DNA from 3 places in the Priestia sp. Y58 genome. Region 3 is predicted to be linked to each of the others. Evidence: riboswitches for the same ligand, from Rfam matches in the RefSeq annotation. Region 3 holds a riboswitch; each other region holds the start of a gene.

Region 1 (5,882 bases), 190 kb from region 3:
ATAAGACCATTAAAAAAACCGTTGCGTCATGCAGGTGAGCTAAATCAATTGTATTAAATCCAGCGGTTCTTGTCGTTACCGCTTGAAAATAAGAAGCCCATACTTTGTCTCCTAATGATAAATTTCCGAGCGTATGCGAATTGCTGTACTCTAAGAAAAAAATAAAAAGCATGGCAATCACATTAATCGCAAACGTGCTGATAATCATAATTTTTGAATGCAGCGTTAGTTTTTTATACGATTTTTTCACCCACATATCAGCAAGAACGGTAAACCCTAACCCGCCAATGATGAACAAAAAAGAAATCGTTATGTTAATAATAGGATCTCCAACATACTGCACTAAGTTATCAGACAGTAGTCCAAACCCTGCGTTATTAAAAGCTGAAATTGAATGAAACAAGCTAAAGAACAGCCCCTTAGACCATCCGAATTCCGGAACCCAGCGTATCGCTAAAAAAATAAGTGCAATAAACTCAATTAAAAATGAAAAGATAAACAGCCTTTTAACTAGCAGGACAACTCCGCCGACGCTCGTTTGATTTAATGCCTGCTGAACGAGCATACGCTCTTTAAATCCAATTTTTTTACCTAGCATCATAAAAATCAACACGGCAAATGACATAATGCCAAGACCGCCTATTTGAATTAACAGCATAATGATTGTTTGACCGATGACGGTAAAACGCGTACCTGTATCTACGACGGCTAAGCCGGTCACTGTCATAGCGGAAGTAGATGTAAAAAGGGCGTCTACCCACCGGATTGGCTCAGTAGTAGAAACAGGCATCATCAATAGAAGAGCACCAATAATAATTCCTCCGCCAAAAATGGAGACAAGCAGCTGCGGAGGGGTGAGTTTAATGATTTGTTTTTTCATCAGTTAAACTCCTTCTTCTTCAAAACGGTTCAAATCGCGATTATGTCCGATAACAATCAGCATATCTCCTTGTTCAATTATTTCATGCGCGGTAGGCGAAATCACCATTTCCCCGTCTTTTCGCTGAAAGCCGATAATGTTGCAGCCGTACTTGGCACGAATGTTTAAATCAAACAGCGTTTTATTATGAAGTTTCTTAGAAGCGACAATTTCGACAATACTATAATCCTTTGACAATTCAATGTAATCGATGATTTTTTCTGACACCACGTGATGAGCAATACGCTTAGCAATATCGCGCTCTGGATGAATAACTTTGTCCGCTCCTATTTTTTCGAGCACTTTTTGATGATACATATTCACTGCTTTTACCCATACTTGCTTAACGCCCATATCTTTTAAAAGCATCGTTGCGAGCACACTTGCTTCGATATCATCTCCAAACGAAATAAGCGCATGATCAACATTGCGGATACCTAGCCCCTTTAAGCTAGCTTCATCAATCGCGTTTGCTTGGACAACATATGTAGCTGAGTTGCTAAATTTATTTACTACCTCCTGATTGCGGTCAATAGCGAGCACATCCACATCCAGATTAGCAAACTCTTCAACCAAACTGCCTCCAAAACGACCTAATCCCAATACAGCAAACTGTTTTTTCATAGTGTATTTATTCCTTTCTTCAACTGCTGTGTGTTCTCTTAGCTTATACTTTTTCTAAAAAATTACATCTTTTTCTTAAAAAAAGCGCAAAAAAACACAGGAAGGCTCCTGTGTTTTTCCACACTCTTCCCCCTCAAAACGCTTGCGAAGTTAGCTGTCGGGTTCGGGTTTTAAGAGTAACCCTACCTTTTTAAGGATTCACCCCGGAGCACAATATGTGCGTAAATAATGGGTCCTCCGCTCCGTAATGGATTAAGCGATTTTTATTCAAATGTCTATGATCTATTTTTTAGAATAATCGATTCGATTCATGATACGTTTCACTTCACGAAAGCTATCTTACTCCTGTGAATTTTGTCTGTCAAGATATTTTTAGCGAAGACCTCACTTGCGCTGCAAGCTGCAAAAATCATATAAATCTAAACTGACAATCATTTTGTGAAATTGATCAAATAAATTAATAACAGCCAAAAGCTCTAACAGCTGCGTATCACTGTAAAATTTCTTTAATTGATCCATATCAGCATCGGTCAACTCCCTTGGACGCACCCGGTATACATCAATAAATCGAAACAGCAGCCGATCTTTTTCTTCCAGCTCTTTTTCTCTTAACACTTTTTGATTAAGCGTCTCATCCCCTACATATGACATGCTCATACACGTCTCACAGCCGTTAACACCTGCTAGATAAAGCCTAATTTTTTCCTTAGTCTCTTTTCCTACTATATCGCTGTTCCAAAGCGTGTCGTAAAGCTCATCATACAATCTTTTTACATGCGGAATTAAATTCAGTGCTTTTTCAAAATTTGTTCCCTCTTCGTTTGCTAACAAAACTCTTGCCATTTTTTACTCACTCCTTTTTAATTATTATAGTAAGAAAAACGGAAATTTTAGATTACATATAAAACATCTTAGCTACTATTACTAATCAAATGAAACGTTAATGAGAAAGAAGGTTTTCAATTGAAAATTGATGAAATTGATTTATCGATTTTACAGGCGCTGCAGCAAAACAGCCGCCTTTCCTTACGAGAGCTAGGAAAACAAATTAACCTGTCTCCCCCTTCGGTGGCAGAGCGAGTAAGGCAGCTAGAAAGCTTTGGCGTTATAAAAGGATATACGATTGATATTGATTATGAAAAGATGCACCTGCCTGTATCGTGTTTTATTGAAGTAACTATGAAAAACGGCGAGCACGAGCGTTTTAAACGATTTATTTCTCAGTATCCCTACGCTTTATTCTGTGAACGCATCGCCGGGCAAGCCTGCTTTATTACAAAGCTTCAGCTTCCCCACCTGCACGTACTCGAACAATTTATTAACGAAATTACACCTTATGCTAAAACGATTTCACACATCGCCCTTTCTCACGTGGAGATGTCTCCTGGATTACTGAGCCATTTAAAAGATGAAAAGTGATTGAAACGTAACGAAAGCAATCCAATCGAAAAGCGAACAATGGGATCAATGGAATCAATAAGCTCGTATGAATCACTTTTGACACCGCTGTTGATTTCCGTGTCAGTCTTCGCCTTGCCCTCCAATCAACAGCCAGAAACAAATAAATAGATTAAACATACGTTCACCATACTAACGAAAAGATCCGAACGATTCATCGTTCGGATCTTCTTTCCACTAAACTACTTTTGTCCCAAGCTCTTTTATTCGTCCAACAGCATAAAAAATAACCCTCCAAAGCTGGAGGGTATAAATTTTCCGAATAATGAAAGTTTTACAACTTCATTTTATCAGGTGACGACATTTCTGTCTACTTAAAAATGTAAAAGAGCTCTCTATTAATAGAAAGCTCTTTTACCTGCTTGTTTTTTGAAAACAATCAATCTATATAAAAGGGAACTACCTAAGGTTGAAAGTCACGTGGAACCTTGGCAGTTCATCCTGGATATACCGGTTGATATGATTCAAAACAAGTTCTTTCATCATTTCTTCTTTGACTTCTGATTCCGTTTTTTTATCTTTTTGTTTTAAAATAAGAATATAATAGACTTTACCCATTTTAATGGGCTCACTACTCTCTCCGATGTGCTGTTTTTTTAAAACATCTATAAAAGAGGGAGATAGACTTGAAAGCTTTAGATTATCAGCATTCTCTATTTTGCTGATTGTCTGGACATCAGCATATTTTTTTTGAACGTCTTGAAGAGATGTTCCTTTTTGCAGTTCAGCCGCAGCGGCGTCGGCATCATGTAAAGTGGAAAAATCCAGCTGTGTAAAAGATACGCGCGTTAGATCGTTTTCAATACGTTTATAGTAAGCAGTTAGTTCATCAGACGTAATTTGTTTACGGAAATATTCTTCTAATTTAAACTGATTTGTTAGCTGGTTGGTTACATCACTAGAACGAATATTTAACACTTCATAACCTTGTTTTCTTGTATCCTCGTCATATGAGCGTTTAATTTGCTTCCACATATCCTCAACTTGTTTTTGTACTTTATCGCTTGTCTTTAGATGCGAAATTAAGATTTTTTGCATAACAAGCTGCCGCAATAACTCTTTGCGGTAGCTTGTATCATTTAGCGGAGCATCTGGATTTAAGAACCCTTCAACGGCTAAAAAACGGTTGAATTCAGCTCCTGTCACCTTGCCTCCCTCATACGCTGCCAGTTCTTTGGTAGAAGATAGCTGACTAATTTCTACAGAAGGAAACATCGTGTTTGAATGCTTCCCTCCGCAGCCGGTTAAAAATCCGAACGCTGTTAATACTGCTAGCAGCAGCTTTAACGGTGTTGAATTCATCCATTGTTATCCTGCTGTTCTGAAAGCTTCAGAGAAATGGTTTGTTTTTTTCCATTTCGATATACGTCTAATTTTACCGTGTCTCCTACTTTACGTTTTGTGTATATATATTGACGTAAATCACTGGATGTTTTGACTTCATTTCCATCGATGGCAACAATCACGTCTTTTGATTGTAAACCTGCATCAGAAGCAGAAGAGAATGGTTCAACCGTCGTTACGACAACTCCTTCAGACGTATCGCTTGTTAGGCCTAGCTGGTTTTGTTTTGTTGCAGCTGAAAGCTGACCTACATCCTGAAGACCTACCCCCATATATGGACGCGTTATTTTTCCATTTTTCATCAGCTGTTCAATCGTCGGCTGCACTTCATCACTTGGAAGAGCAAAGCCGATGCCTTCTACATTGTCTTCTGAAATTTTCATACTGTTGATACCGACTACTTCACCGGAAGAATTGATCAAGGCACCGCCGCTGTTTCCTGGATTAATTGCCGCATCCGTTTGAATTGCATCTACGTTCCAATTTTCTGAAATAGGGACAGAGCGTTTTGCTGCGCTCACGATACCTTGTGTGACCGTACGAGAAAATTGTTCACCAAGAGGATTTCCGATTGCAAGCACCGTTTCACCCGCTACTAAATCCGATGATTTCCCGAACTTCGCCACTTGTTCAACATTTTTGTCAGACATCTCAAGCACCGCTAAATCCGTTAGCGCGTCAGCTCCGACAATTTTAGCTTTTTCTTTTTGTCCGTTTGAAAGTGACACTTCTACTTCGCTTGCGCCGTCAATAACGTGGTTATTGGTCACAACGTAAGCTTTTCCATTTTCTTTTTTGAAAATAACACCGGAACCCGTTCCTGCTTCTTGCGTTTGGGTATCTCCAGAAAATGGATTTGTTTGTTGTTGAATATTGTTCACGCCTACAACAGCAGCTGATACTTTATTTACAACTGAAACAAGATCTGACTGATTCACGGTTGTGCTTACTGTTCGAGGCGTTGTGCTCGTTGTTGTTGCGGTTTGAGTCTGCGTTGTTTGATTCGCTGTTTGCGTATCAGCTGAATCCATTAACCCCAGCTGCGGAGCACCGTATAGCACAATTCCTCCCCCTAGCACTGCTCCGGCGATAGAAGATGCAATCACTGGAAATAAGCGTCTTCTTGGAGGCTGTGATGATGACGCAAGCTGATACTGATCGTAGCGCTGCTGGCGATTTTCATATTCTTCTTTTCGTTCTTGCTCTCTTTCATAATCACGTGGATCCATGAAAAACACTCCTTTTAACGTAGCAAATTTTATGTTATCTATACTATAAAATAAAAGTTTGGGATAAGTATCAAAACAATGTGTGAAATTGTGAAAAATTTCTTTATAACAGCAAACACGTAGTATAATAGCGGGTACATAGACCTTTAAAGAAACGCGCATAGATGGCGTAATATTCTTTATTTACCTTAATTTTCATATATTCAGAGGAAGGTGTCAAATTTGAGCTTTACACTATATTTAGTAGAGGATGAACAAAATTTAAATGAAGTTTTAACCCTTTACCTTCAAAAAGAAGGCTGGGACGT
Region 2 (5,882 bases), on a different contig from region 3:
AGTTACGCCAAGAGGAGCATCGTTAAGCTCAGCTGCAATCTTAGCACGATTAAAATCTGCGCAAAAGATTAAAAATAGAGGAGCTTGGTCAATCCACGCTTGGTTACCGGCAAGCTCTGAAAGTTTTTTCTTCTTTTCTTTATCTTGGACGCTAATAATAGTAACTTGCTGTCCATTAATAGAAGAAGCGGCTGACTGAGCAGATTGGATAATCGTATCTAAATGCTCGTCGCTTACTGCTTCGTCTGTATACTGACGGATAGAACGATGATCTTGAATTGTATGAATTGCTTCATTCATGATGCGTCATCCTTTCAAAGAAGTTATTCTTAGCCTTGTAATGTTTTTACATCTAAAGGTGCTACAAGTACGCCAGTTTGAGCAAATGCTACAAAACTTTGGAAGTGAGCTGATTTATTGTGTGCTTGAATTGCTTCTTCGCTTTTCCACTCTTCAATCATCATAAATGTGTTAGGTGTAAAAGCATCTTCAAATAGTTGATAGTTGCTGTTTCCTTCTTCTTGTAAAGAATGCTTAATTAGTTCTTGTACGTTTTCTAAAAATTCTTCTCTTTTTGCTGGGTTAACTTTCATTGAAGCTTGTAAATGAATCATGGGTGATTCCTCCTTTAATAATGATGGTGCTTTATATTATTTGTTTTGTTTTTGATCTTTCATTCAATTTATGATTAAAATGAAGATAAGTTCGAATATCATCGAACAATGAAACTATAACACCGATTAAATAACAGTGCAAGGAATTTAGTTCGAAAGTTATCGAACATTGATACACAAAAGAAGCTGTGTTATATTTTAAGCATGAGAAAACCTTATCAACCACCGAAATCTGAAATTAAATTAACGCCTATTTTACACGCGTTGAGTGATCCTAACCGGCTGCGAATTGTACAGTGTTTAGCGACAAGAAAGGAGCAGACCTGTTCGTATTATCAAAAATTAAATGTATCAAAATCAACGCTATCACATCATATTAAAGTACTTCGCGAAGCTGGAATTATCAAACTACGTATAGAAGGTACGCAGCACTATTATTCCTTGCGTTTAGAAGAACTTGAGGACTTGTTCCCAGGTCTGCTTCCTTCCATTTTAAATATAGATGAGCAGTTATTTTAAAAGCTGAACGACGTTTTGTTCAGCTTTTTTGTTCAAAATAAATGTGTCCATGCAGGCTGCATCCGGGATTAAAAGAAGAACGACAGTGAGGGCAAGTCGAGTTACAGGTTAAATATTCATGAATTGATAGCTCATGTTTACATACTCCGCAAAGAATAGCTTTTTCATTAAACATAGCTTTTGGCCACGTTTTAATATCATGATCCGCATGTCCGTTATGACATTGATAGCATGGATAATATGTATTACAGCAATAAAATTTTATTGCAATAATATCTTTATCCGTACGGTAGTGCATGCAGCGCGTTTCGGAATCCACCGTATCACCTTTTACTACAGGTGCAGATTTGTTCATTATCATCACTCCCTATGAAAAGTATAGCATGCTTTTATACGCCTTATCATACATATGTAAAAAGAAAAATGCTATAATAAAACCATCGTTTTACATGTCAGATTGCATGCTAAAAAGATCAGATAAAAATTGATGTCAAAACAGATCAATTAAGTGAAGTAAAGAGAGGAAGAAAAAATGAGTAAGCAAGTTATCGTTTTTACCGGAGGCGGAACAGCTGGACACGTAACACCAAACATTGCCATTATGAAAGAATTAGACAGTGAAAAATGGGATATCCATTATGTCGGTTCTCACAATGGTATCGAGAAAGAATTAATTACAAAATTAAACGTTCCATATCATGCAATTTCAAGCGGGAAGCTGCGTCGCTACGTAGATATGGAAAATGTAAAAGATGTATTTCGAGTAGCAAAAGGAGTTGGCGATGCACGTCGCGTGCTGAAAAAACTAAAGCCTTCTCTTGTGTTTTCAAAAGGCGGTTTTGTCACAGTTCCTGTTGTAATGGCTGCTAAATCGCTAAACATTCCCGTGTTCATTCATGAAAGTGATTTAACACCGGGACTGGCAAATAAAATTGCGCAGAAATTTGCCACTAAAATTTTTACTTCTTTTGATGAAGCGGCAAACTATTTTCCAAAAGAAAAAGTGCAGGTTGTTGGTTCACCTATTCGAAAAGAATTATTTAGCGGAAGCGCAGCGAACGGGGAAAGCTGGCTTCGCTTTTATGATAAGCGCCCAATTTTAACGATTATGGGCGGAAGTTTAGGAGCACGCCGCATCAATGAAATTGTTCGAGAATCCTTGCCTGAACTGCAAAAGAAATTTCAAATTGTACACCTGTGCGGAAAAGGCAATATTGATACAAGCCTTGAAAAAGAGTCGGGCTACCGTCAGTTAGAATACGTAAATGAACAGCTTCCGGATGTTCTAGCGGCAACTGATTATGTGATTACACGCGGCGGATCCAATGCCATTTTTGAGTTTTTAGCTCTTCATAAACCGATGATGATTATTCCTTTATCAAAAGCACAAAGTCGCGGAGATCAAATTTTAAATGCACAATCCTTTAAGAAAAAAGGCTACTGTATGGTTGTAGAAGAAGAACAGTTAACAAAAGAGCTGTTTTTGCGTGAAGTAAATGAGCTTCAGCAGCAGGCAAGTACGATGAAGCGTACAATGCGTGAAGCAACAAAAACGGATGCCATTTCAATTCTTGTAAATGAAATTGAGAAAATGAGCTAAAAAAAGCGTTCTTATCGAGGAGATAAGAACGCTTTTTTTTCTTTGAATCTATTATTTTAAAATAATGAATAAACAGCAAAAAATAAAGCTTTTAAAATTTCAAAAAATGTTGTTGACAGTAAAATTTAACAGGAGTAAGATTACTCTCATGAAACGTTCCACAGTGAAACGCTGAGTCTTTCCTGAAAGAGAGGGAAAGAGCGGAGGACCCAATTATTAGGGGTGAATCTCATAATTGAGTAGGGTTACTTTCTTGACCCGAACCCGTCAGCTAACTTCGTAAGCGTTAAGAGAGAGGATGGTGTAATGGTGGTCGTTTTCTATAACAGCGGATAGCGCGTTCCTTTCAAAATATAGGTGAAAGGAGCGTCAAGATGCATATATCTAAGCAAATGATTCAAATGATTGAATATCGGGCAATATGCGATCAGCAATCTTTTGATCTAGCAAACCGCTATTTGTCTACGTTAGCTAATCAAAGTATTAAACGCAGCAGTAAAAAACATAATTAAGCCTAAAAATTAAATAACAAATATACGCTTAATCAATTATGAGCGGGGGACCCAATATTTTGTACGTATGTACTAGGGGTGAATCTCTTAACTGAGTAGGGTTACTTCCATAACCCGAATCCGACAGCTAACTCCGTAAGCGTTTTGGGAGTAAAAAAATTCGTGTCGATCACGGCTTATTTGTCGTGCATTAAACCGCGGAAGAGGACTCTCTTCTGCGGTTTTTTTAATGAAAAAAATAGGAGAGCAGGTTATGTCTGCACCGTAAAGAGGATATAGTAGGGCTTTTAAAACGAGATCAACAATACGTGAGGAATAAACAATCAAAAATAACCTTTCGCAGCTAGCTCACTTGGGCGTGATGCTTTACGCACAGAAACAGTCACTACACTTAATCATTGGTGGTAAGAAACAGTTAGGAGGGAGCAACTTGGATATGATCATGCTTGGAACGCTTGCCATATTAACAGCTGCTATGTACGGAATTATTTGCTGGTCGTCTCATGTAGTAGACGAAAGAGAGGAGAAGTGAACATGTCGTTCATTTTGTTAGGTATTTCAGTTCTCGTTTTAATTTATTTAGTATATGTACTGTTAAATCCAGAACAATTTTAATAAGCGGAGGAATAAAACGTGGGGATTTTTCTACTATCAGTTGCGCTGCTGCTTGTTTTTGTAGCGCTTATTGCAAAGCCCGTAGGTATTTATATAGCGAATGTGTTTTCAAACGATAAAAACACTAGCTTGATAGGGAAGATAGAATCGGTGATGTTTAAAGCGGCAGGAATTAAAGGGCATAATCAGACGTGGAAGCAATATGCACTTGCTCTCGTTTTGGCGAATACGTTTATGATTTTTGTGGTGTATCTTATCTTCCGGTTTCAAGGGGTACTGCCGCTTAACCCAAGCCACATTAAAGGAATGGATCCGGCCCTTGCTTTTAACACGGCCATTAGTTTTATGACAAATACGAACTTGCAGCACTACAGCGGTGAATCAGGTTTGTCTTATTTCTCGCAGATGGCCGCCGTTGTATTTATGATGTTTGCTGCACCAGCAACGGCACTTGCAGTAGCAATCGCTTTTATTCGTGGGTTGGCAGGGCAGGAAATGGGAAACTTTTTTGTTGATTTTGTGAAATCAATTACGCGTGTTTTACTTCCTATCGCTTTTATAACAGGCATTTTATTTGCGTTTTTAGGTGTTCCTCAAACGTTAAGCGGAACGGTGACTGCCCATACATTAGAAGGGGCAACACAGCAAATAGCAAGGGGACCAGTTGCTTCTTTTCTTTCAATCAAAGAGCTAGGCAACAACGGAGGAGGGTTTTTTGGTGTCAATTCAGCCCATCCGTTTGAAAATCCTAACGCGTTGAGCAATGTATTACAAATTGTCCTTATGCTTTTATTGCCAACCGCACTTCCTTTTACGTACGGAAAAATGATCGGACAGCGTAAACAAGGTCGCATCTTGTTTGTAGCGATGAGTATGCTGTTTATCGTTATCTTAAGCACAGCGTTTGTAACAGAGTGGGGCGGTAACCCTAGACTTGATGCTTTTCATCTAAATGAAGCGAGCGGTTATATGGAAGGAAAAGAAGTCCGGTTTGGTGTCGGTATGTCAACTCTGTACGCCATCGTGACGACAGCAAGTGAAACAGGCGCGGTTAACGCGATGCACGATACCCTTACGCCTCTTACCGGGTTATTGACACTTGGAAATATGATGTTAAATACCGTATTTGGCGGTGTTGGAGCAGGATTTATGAATGTCATGATGTACGTCATCATCGCCGTATTTTTATCAGGTTTAATGGTTGGAAGAACCCCGGAATACGTAGGTAAAAAAATTGAAGGAAAAGAAATGAAGCTAATCGCCGTGACGCTTATTCTGCAGCCGCTGTTAATTTTAGGAGGAACAGCCGTAGCGCTCACTACTCATTTAGGAATAGAAGGTATATCAAACCCAGGCTTTCACGGCTTAAGTCAGGCACTGTATGAATTTACATCGTCAGCAGCAAACAATGGATCTGGTTTTGAAGGACTCGGTGACGCAACGCCGTTTTGGAACATTTCTACGGGAATTGTTATGTATATTGGACGTTACTTCGGACTAATTACGATGCTGGCGGTATCAAGCTCACTAGCATCTAAGCAGCTTGTTCCTGAAACACCGGGGACATTTAAAACGGATACGTCTTTATTTAGCGGCATTTTAATTGGAACTACCGTTATTGTAGGGGCACTTACGTTTTTCCCAGTGCTTGTACTTGGGCCGGTTGCTGAGTATTTGACACTGTAATTAAGAAAGCGGAGGATTATAATGAATAAACGGAATTTTACGAATAATCTTGAATTTGATCGTAACAGTCACATTCAAGGTGCTGTAGATAAACAAACTTCATCGATTTTTATTCAATCAGTAAAGCAGGCTTTTATCAAGCTAAGACCAAGAACGATGATAAAAAACCCTATCATGTTCGTAGTAGAAATCGGGTTTGTTATTACGCTTTTTTTAGCTGTTGTGCCAGACCTTTTCGGAGAAAGTACAGTAAGCGCAGGCTTTAATATTGCCGTATCCCTCGTGTTATTTTTCACAATTGTTTTTGCTAATTTTGCAGAAGCATTAGCAGAAGGC
Region 3 (5,882 bases):
TTCATCTTCAAAAGGAGCAAAAAGGGCATAAGCAAGAAGAAAAAGTTGTGGCAGCAACAGCAAAGCCAGAATTAACGGACGATGAATTGCGAAAAATGCTTCGTGCAGAACTTATGCAAGCAGGCCGTTTTAATCGAGCAACTTTAAATCAAGGAGATATGTCCAGGTTCTTTCATTAATAAAGTTATCAATATTTATGCCGTTCGTATATGAGGGGTATAGATTATAAATATTATATAGAGATTTAGGGGAGGATCACACGATGGCAAAGTACACAAAAGAAGATATTTTCCGCAAAGTTCAAGAAGAGAATGTAAAGTATATTCGTCTTCAGTTCACTGACATTTTAGGAACAATTAAAAACGTTGAAATTCCAGTAAGTCAATTAGAAAAAGCGTTAGACAACAAGATGATGTTTGACGGTTCTTCTATTGAAGGATTTGTACGTATTGAAGAATCAGATATGTACCTATTCCCAGATATTGATACGTTTGTTATTTTCCCTTGGACATCTGAAAAAGGTAAAGTAGCACGTTTTATTTGTGACATCTACAATGCAGATAGAACTCCGTTTGATGGCGATCCACGTAATAACTTAAAACGTGTGTTAAAAGAGATGGAAGAGTTAGGATTTACTGATTTTAACCTTGGACCTGAGCCAGAGTTCTTCTTATTCAAATTAGACGAAAAAGGCGAACCTACATTAGAATTAAATGATAAAGGTGGCTACTTCGACTTAGCACCAACTGACCTTGGTGAAAACTGCCGTCGTGACATCGTATTAGAGCTTGAAGAAATGGGCTTTGAAATTGAAGCATCTCACCATGAGGTAGCTCCTGGACAACACGAGATTGACTTCAAATATGCTGCTGCATTAAAAGCTTGTGATGATATCCAAACGTTCAAACTTGTTGTAAAAACAATTGCACGTAAACATGGCTTACATGCTACATTTATGCCAAAACCATTATTTGGTGTGAATGGTTCAGGTATGCACTGTAACGTTTCATTATTTAAAGATGGTCAAAACGCATTTTATGATGAAAACGGTAATCTAGAGCTAAGTGATACGGCTCGTCAATTTATCGCAGGTATCATCAAGCACGCACACAGCTTTACAGCAGTAACAAATCCTACTGTAAACTCTTATAAGCGTCTAGTGCCTGGATATGAGGCTCCTTGTTATGTTGCTTGGTCTGCTCGCAACCGTAGCCCATTAATCCGTATCCCAGCTTCTCGCGGCGTAGGAACTCGTGTTGAAGTACGTAGCGTAGACCCAGCTGCTAACCCATATTTAGCAATGGCTGTTCTATTAAAAGCTGGTTTAGATGGAATCAAGAACAACCTTGAAGCTCCAAAACCTATCGATCGTAATATCTATGTAATGACAAAAGAAGAGCGTATTGAAGAAGGTATCGTAGATTTACCTGCAACATTAGCTCAAGCTTTAGATAGCTTCCAATCAAACGAAGTTATGGTTTCTGCATTAGGTGAACACTTAGCAGAGCACTTCGTTGAAGCGAAAGAAATCGAATGGGATATGTTCCGTACACAAGTTCATCCTTGGGAACGTGACCAATACATGAGCCAATATTAATTCCTAAAAGTCCGAGAGATCGTTTATACGTTCTCTTGGACTTTTTTGTTTTTCAAAATGAATAACATTCTGCATGCGTATATTAAATATCGAACTAAGCTGTTCATAAAACAAGTATAGCTGCCTGTCGTACAATTTACGGGAGGCTTTTTATTGTTTTGTTAGATACAGGAAAGAATTTGGTTATATAAATTAAAAAGGATAAGCTTTTTGTCTCATTGAATCTATATGTAAAAGTAGTGTATAACAGATAGAGAGATTGTTTATGCGTTCACTCTGCACTTCAGTATAACTTCAGAGAATTTTCAGCCAGGCGTAGTGTTATTAGAAAATACTGTTGGAGAGGAATGGAATGAAAATGCAAGAAGGAAATTTTTTCAAAGGTTTAGTAATAGGCATATTAATAAGCATTCCAATTTGGATTATTCTCATTGTTATAGGCGTTCTGCTTTTTAAATAGGTCCTAACGTTATAAAGATCAAAAGTGTTAGGTCGAAGAAGATCCGCACGATGAATCGTGCGGATTTTTTTATTGGTAACGTGAACGTAGATTTCATCTATTTAGTTGCTTCTACCTGTTGATTGGAGGGCAGGCGAAGACTCCTGCGGGAAAAGCGGAATAGGTGAGACCCCGCAGGAGCGTAAGCGACGAGGAGGCTCACCAGCCGCCCGCGGAAAGCGAAGTCTTGCACGGAAATCAACAGCGGTGTCACAAGCAATCCCTACTAGAGCACTTGTCCCATTTGTTCGTTTTTAGATTGGAGTGGTTTCGTTATGGCACAATCTCCTTTTTTAGTGATTTTTCACTAAGTAGGCTAGTAACTGTAGCACTTTTTTCCCTCATGCATATGTTAGCAATAAGGAGGGACAAGTAATATGAAAAAAATTTATCTCGATGCAGGACATGGTGGGGCAGACGTAGGAGCAGTTGGAGCGAATGGATTGTATGAAAAAAACCTAGTTTTGAAAATTCAACAATATTTAATAAGCTATTTAAATAGCACGTACAGTGATTTTACGATTAAAACCACTCGTACCACAGATGTTTTTTTATCGTTATCTCAGCGCGCTTCTCAAGCTAATTCGTGGGGCGCAGACGCATTTATGTCTATTCACGTAAATGCCGGTGGAGGAACAGGGTACGAAGATTATGTTTATAGAAGCGCTAGCAATGCCAGTAAAACGTTTCAATCGATTGTACACGGCCAAGTACAGCCAGCGCTGCTGTCGTATAATCATCCGAATCGCGGTCGAAAATCAGCCAATTATGCGGTGCTTCGCTTAACAAATATGCCCGCAGTACTCACTGAAATAGCTTTTATTGATAACAGTACAGATGCAGCACTTCTTCAAAATGAAGCTTTTTTAAAAAGCATGGGTGAATCGTATGCAAAAGGAATTGCCGTATATTTAAATTTACCGCGTCGTGCAGTTCCAAATCCATCCCCATCTCCAACACCAAATCCTTCACCTTCTGAACCGGGTACAAAAACGTATACGATCAAGCAAGGAGATACGCTTTACAGTATTGCACAGAAGTACAACATAACAGTACAGGCGCTTCAAGAAGCGAATACAGGGCTTTCTGATCCTTTAACACTACAGGTTGGAAAAACAATTGTTATTCCTTCAGGAACTTCATCAACACCATCTCCAACACCACCTTCTGAACAATATCCACTTCCCAATGGAATTTTAAAACAAGGCGATTCTGGAGAAGCTGTGAAACAGCTTCAAAGAGCATTAAACGCGGTTAATTTTAAAGTAGGGTCAGTAGACGGAATATATGGAGTTCAAACGAAAGATGCAGTCAGACGTTTTCAGCTTATGTATCTTCCTTATGATGTAGATGGCATTTATGGTCCTCAAACGAAAAACAAGCTAGCAGCCGTTTTAAAAGCAAAAAGTTAAAGCAAGAAGGTCTTCTGTAAGCAGGCAGAAGGCCTTTTGTTTTCCCATTAAAAGCGTCTTAAGCACTATTTTATAATTTACGTAAAATAATGCTTTACAAACCATTTGTACGGGAGTATATTATCTAAGAACAAAGGATAGTTATGAAAGAAACATGTTATCAATCATACTCTTTAACCGAAAATTATATTGACCTGTTATCGCTTAATTCGTCAGGAGTGGGGGACCCAAATTTGTGCATTGTCACTTGGGGTGAATCCTTTTTTAAAGGTAGGGCTACTCTCATAGCCCGAATCCGACAGCTAACCCCATAAGCGTTTTGGAGAGGAGGTTTAAGCTGTGTAAAAACGCTGAGAACCCTTAGTGTTTTTTTTGTGCGCTTTTTTAACATAAAAAAGTATTTTTTAGGAATAATATCACTTATTCGTGAACTTGTAACGGAGCTTAGCAATGAACAGTAAATAGTAGCTAGGCAATCATCGGAGGGAAATTACGTGAACTATTCAGTTCTCAAAAGATTATTGATTGGAAAGCCGCTTAAAACAAAAGAGTTAGGCGATCAAAAGCTTAGTAAGCTTAAAGCACTGGCTATTTTATCATCAGATGCCTTATCTTCAGTGGCTTATGGAACAGAACAAATTTTGATTGTACTTGCAACAGTAGGCGTCCTTGCCTATTGGTATTCAATTCCAATTGCGATTGGGGTATTGGTGCTACTGACGGCTTTAATTCTTTCATACCGTCAAATTATTTATGCGTATCCGCAAGGCGGAGGAGCTTATATTGTTTCCAAAACCAATTTAGGAGAAAATCCCGGGCTTATCGCTGGGGGATCACTGTTGGTAGATTATATTTTAACAGTTGCTGTGAGTGTTTCAGCAGGAACCGATGCTTTAACTTCGGCTTTTCCAACGCTGCATCATTACAATGTAGTAATTGCGTGTTTGCTAGTGATTTTTATTACCGTCTTAAATTTACGTGGTGTAACAGAATCCGCTTCTGTATTAGCTTATCCGGTTTATTTATTTGTTATTGCTCTTATTTTGTTAATAGCGGTAGGCTTGTTTAAAATAGCGACAGGTCAAGTTTCACCTGAGCTTCATCCCTCTCTCGGTACAGTAGTGCCAGGTATTAGTTTGTTTTTATTATTAAAAGCTTTTTCATCAGGGTGTTCGGCATTGACAGGTGTAGAAGCCATTTCAAATGCAGTGCCTAACTTTAAAGAGCCAGGTGCAAAAAATGCTGTTCATACATTAATGCTGATGGGCGGTATTTTAGCCGTTTTATTTTCTGGCATCACGTTTTTAGCTTATTGGCTTGGCATTTCTCCAAAAGCAGATGAAACGGTTGTATCACAAATTGCATCAAGTGTGTTTGGACGAAATGGATTTTATTATTTTATTCAAGGCACAACAGCTCTAATTCTAGTGCTAGCGGCGAATACGGGCTTTTCTGCTTTCCCTTTGCTTGCTGTCAACCTATCGTCTGATAAATACATGCCGAGAATGTTTCAAATTCGTGGCGATCGATTAGGCTATTCGAATGGAATTGTGACCCTTGGAATTGCTTCTATTGTCTTAATTGTATCTTTTAAAGGAGCGACTGAACAATTAATTCCTCTTTATGCAGTCGGGGTGTTTATTCCATTTACGCTTTCTCAAACAGGCATGATTGTCAAATGGCTTAGAGAAAAGCCGGCCGGCTGGCAAGGGAAGCTAACTATTAACTTAATTGGGGCCCTCATAACCTTAACGGTGCTAATTATTTTGTTTACAACGAAGTTTTCACAAGTATGGTCCGTGCTCATTTTCTTACCGGTTATCGTTTATATTTTTCATCGCATTCATACGCATTATGAAGCGGTAGGAGAGCAGCTTCGCATTAAGCAAGGAGAAAAGATTGGAAAGCTTGAAGGAAGTGTAGTCATTGTTCCTGTAGCAGGAATGACAAAGGTAGTAGAAAATTCATTAAATTATGCACGAACGATTGGTGATACCGTTATTGCAGTGCATGTGGCCTTTGATCGAGAAAGCGAAAAGAAAATGGAAGAGAAGTGGGAGAAGTGGCAGCCTGATATTCGTATTGTTACGTTTCATTCTCAATACCGCAGCTTAGTGCGGCCGCTGTTTCGATTCATCGATATGGCTGAGGAAAAAGCGCGAGAAAATAACATGGCCATTACGGTCGTTATTCCGCAATTCATTACGAAAAAAAGTTGGCAAAATATTCTTCACAATCAGTCCAGTCTGCTGTTAAAAGCACATTTGCTTTACCGCAAAAATGTAATTGTTACAACTGTACCGTACCGTTTTAAAAAATAATGAAACATGACTAAAAACCTCCAACTTGTATGTTGGAGGTTTTTAATTTTTAA

The links. A riboswitch is a leader RNA that binds a small molecule or an ion and turns the genes downstream of it on or off. The one in region 3 is predicted to bind cyclic di-AMP.
Region 1: another riboswitch for cyclic di-AMP. It lies ahead of MMB68_RS00750 (potassium channel family protein); the one in region 3 lies ahead of MMB68_RS01720 (APC family permease).
Region 2: another riboswitch for cyclic di-AMP. It lies ahead of kdpF (K(+)-transporting ATPase subunit F); the one in region 3 lies ahead of MMB68_RS01720 (APC family permease).

Annotation. Positions count from the first base shown of each region.
Region 1 covers NZ_JAKWFL010000001.1:121,568-127,449, forward strand. The annotation lists gene MMB68_RS00745 (TrkH family potassium uptake protein) at 1-880, opposite strand, end outside; gene MMB68_RS00750 (potassium channel family protein) at 884-1,543, opposite strand; cyclic di-AMP (ydaO/yuaA leader) riboswitch at 1,668-1,812, opposite strand; gene MMB68_RS00755 (carboxymuconolactone decarboxylase family protein) at 1,928-2,386, opposite strand; gene MMB68_RS00760 (Lrp/AsnC family transcriptional regulator) at 2,507-2,962, shown strand; gene MMB68_RS00765 (peptidyl-prolyl cis-trans isomerase) at 3,401-4,303, opposite strand; gene MMB68_RS00770 (S1C family serine protease) at 4,300-5,574, opposite strand; gene MMB68_RS00775 (response regulator transcription factor) at 5,797-5,882, shown strand, end outside.
Region 2 covers NZ_JAKWFL010000002.1:320,214-326,095, reverse strand. The annotation lists gene nfsA (oxygen-insensitive NADPH nitroreductase) at 1-300, opposite strand, end outside; gene MMB68_RS07420 (putative quinol monooxygenase) at 330-614, opposite strand; gene MMB68_RS07415 (ArsR/SmtB family transcription factor) at 819-1,133, shown strand; gene MMB68_RS07410 (CHY zinc finger protein) at 1,153-1,488, opposite strand; gene MMB68_RS07405 (undecaprenyldiphospho-muramoylpentapeptide beta-N-acetylglucosaminyltransferase) at 1,666-2,733, shown strand; cyclic di-AMP (ydaO/yuaA leader) riboswitch at 2,893-3,035, shown strand; gene MMB68_RS07400 (hypothetical protein) at 3,108-3,245, shown strand; cyclic di-AMP (ydaO/yuaA leader) riboswitch at 3,261-3,401, shown strand; gene kdpF (K(+)-transporting ATPase subunit F) at 3,780-3,860, shown strand; gene kdpA (potassium-transporting ATPase subunit KdpA) at 3,885-5,546, shown strand; gene kdpB (potassium-transporting ATPase subunit KdpB) at 5,568-5,882, shown strand, end outside.
Region 3 covers NZ_JAKWFL010000001.1:310,094-315,975, reverse strand. The annotation lists gene MMB68_RS01740 (MerR family transcriptional regulator) at 1-179, shown strand, start outside; gene glnA (type I glutamate--ammonia ligase) at 263-1,597, shown strand; gene MMB68_RS01730 (hypothetical protein) at 2,163-2,354, shown strand; gene MMB68_RS01725 (N-acetylmuramoyl-L-alanine amidase) at 2,474-3,508, shown strand; cyclic di-AMP (ydaO/yuaA leader) riboswitch at 3,700-3,840, shown strand; gene MMB68_RS01720 (APC family permease) at 4,003-5,829, shown strand.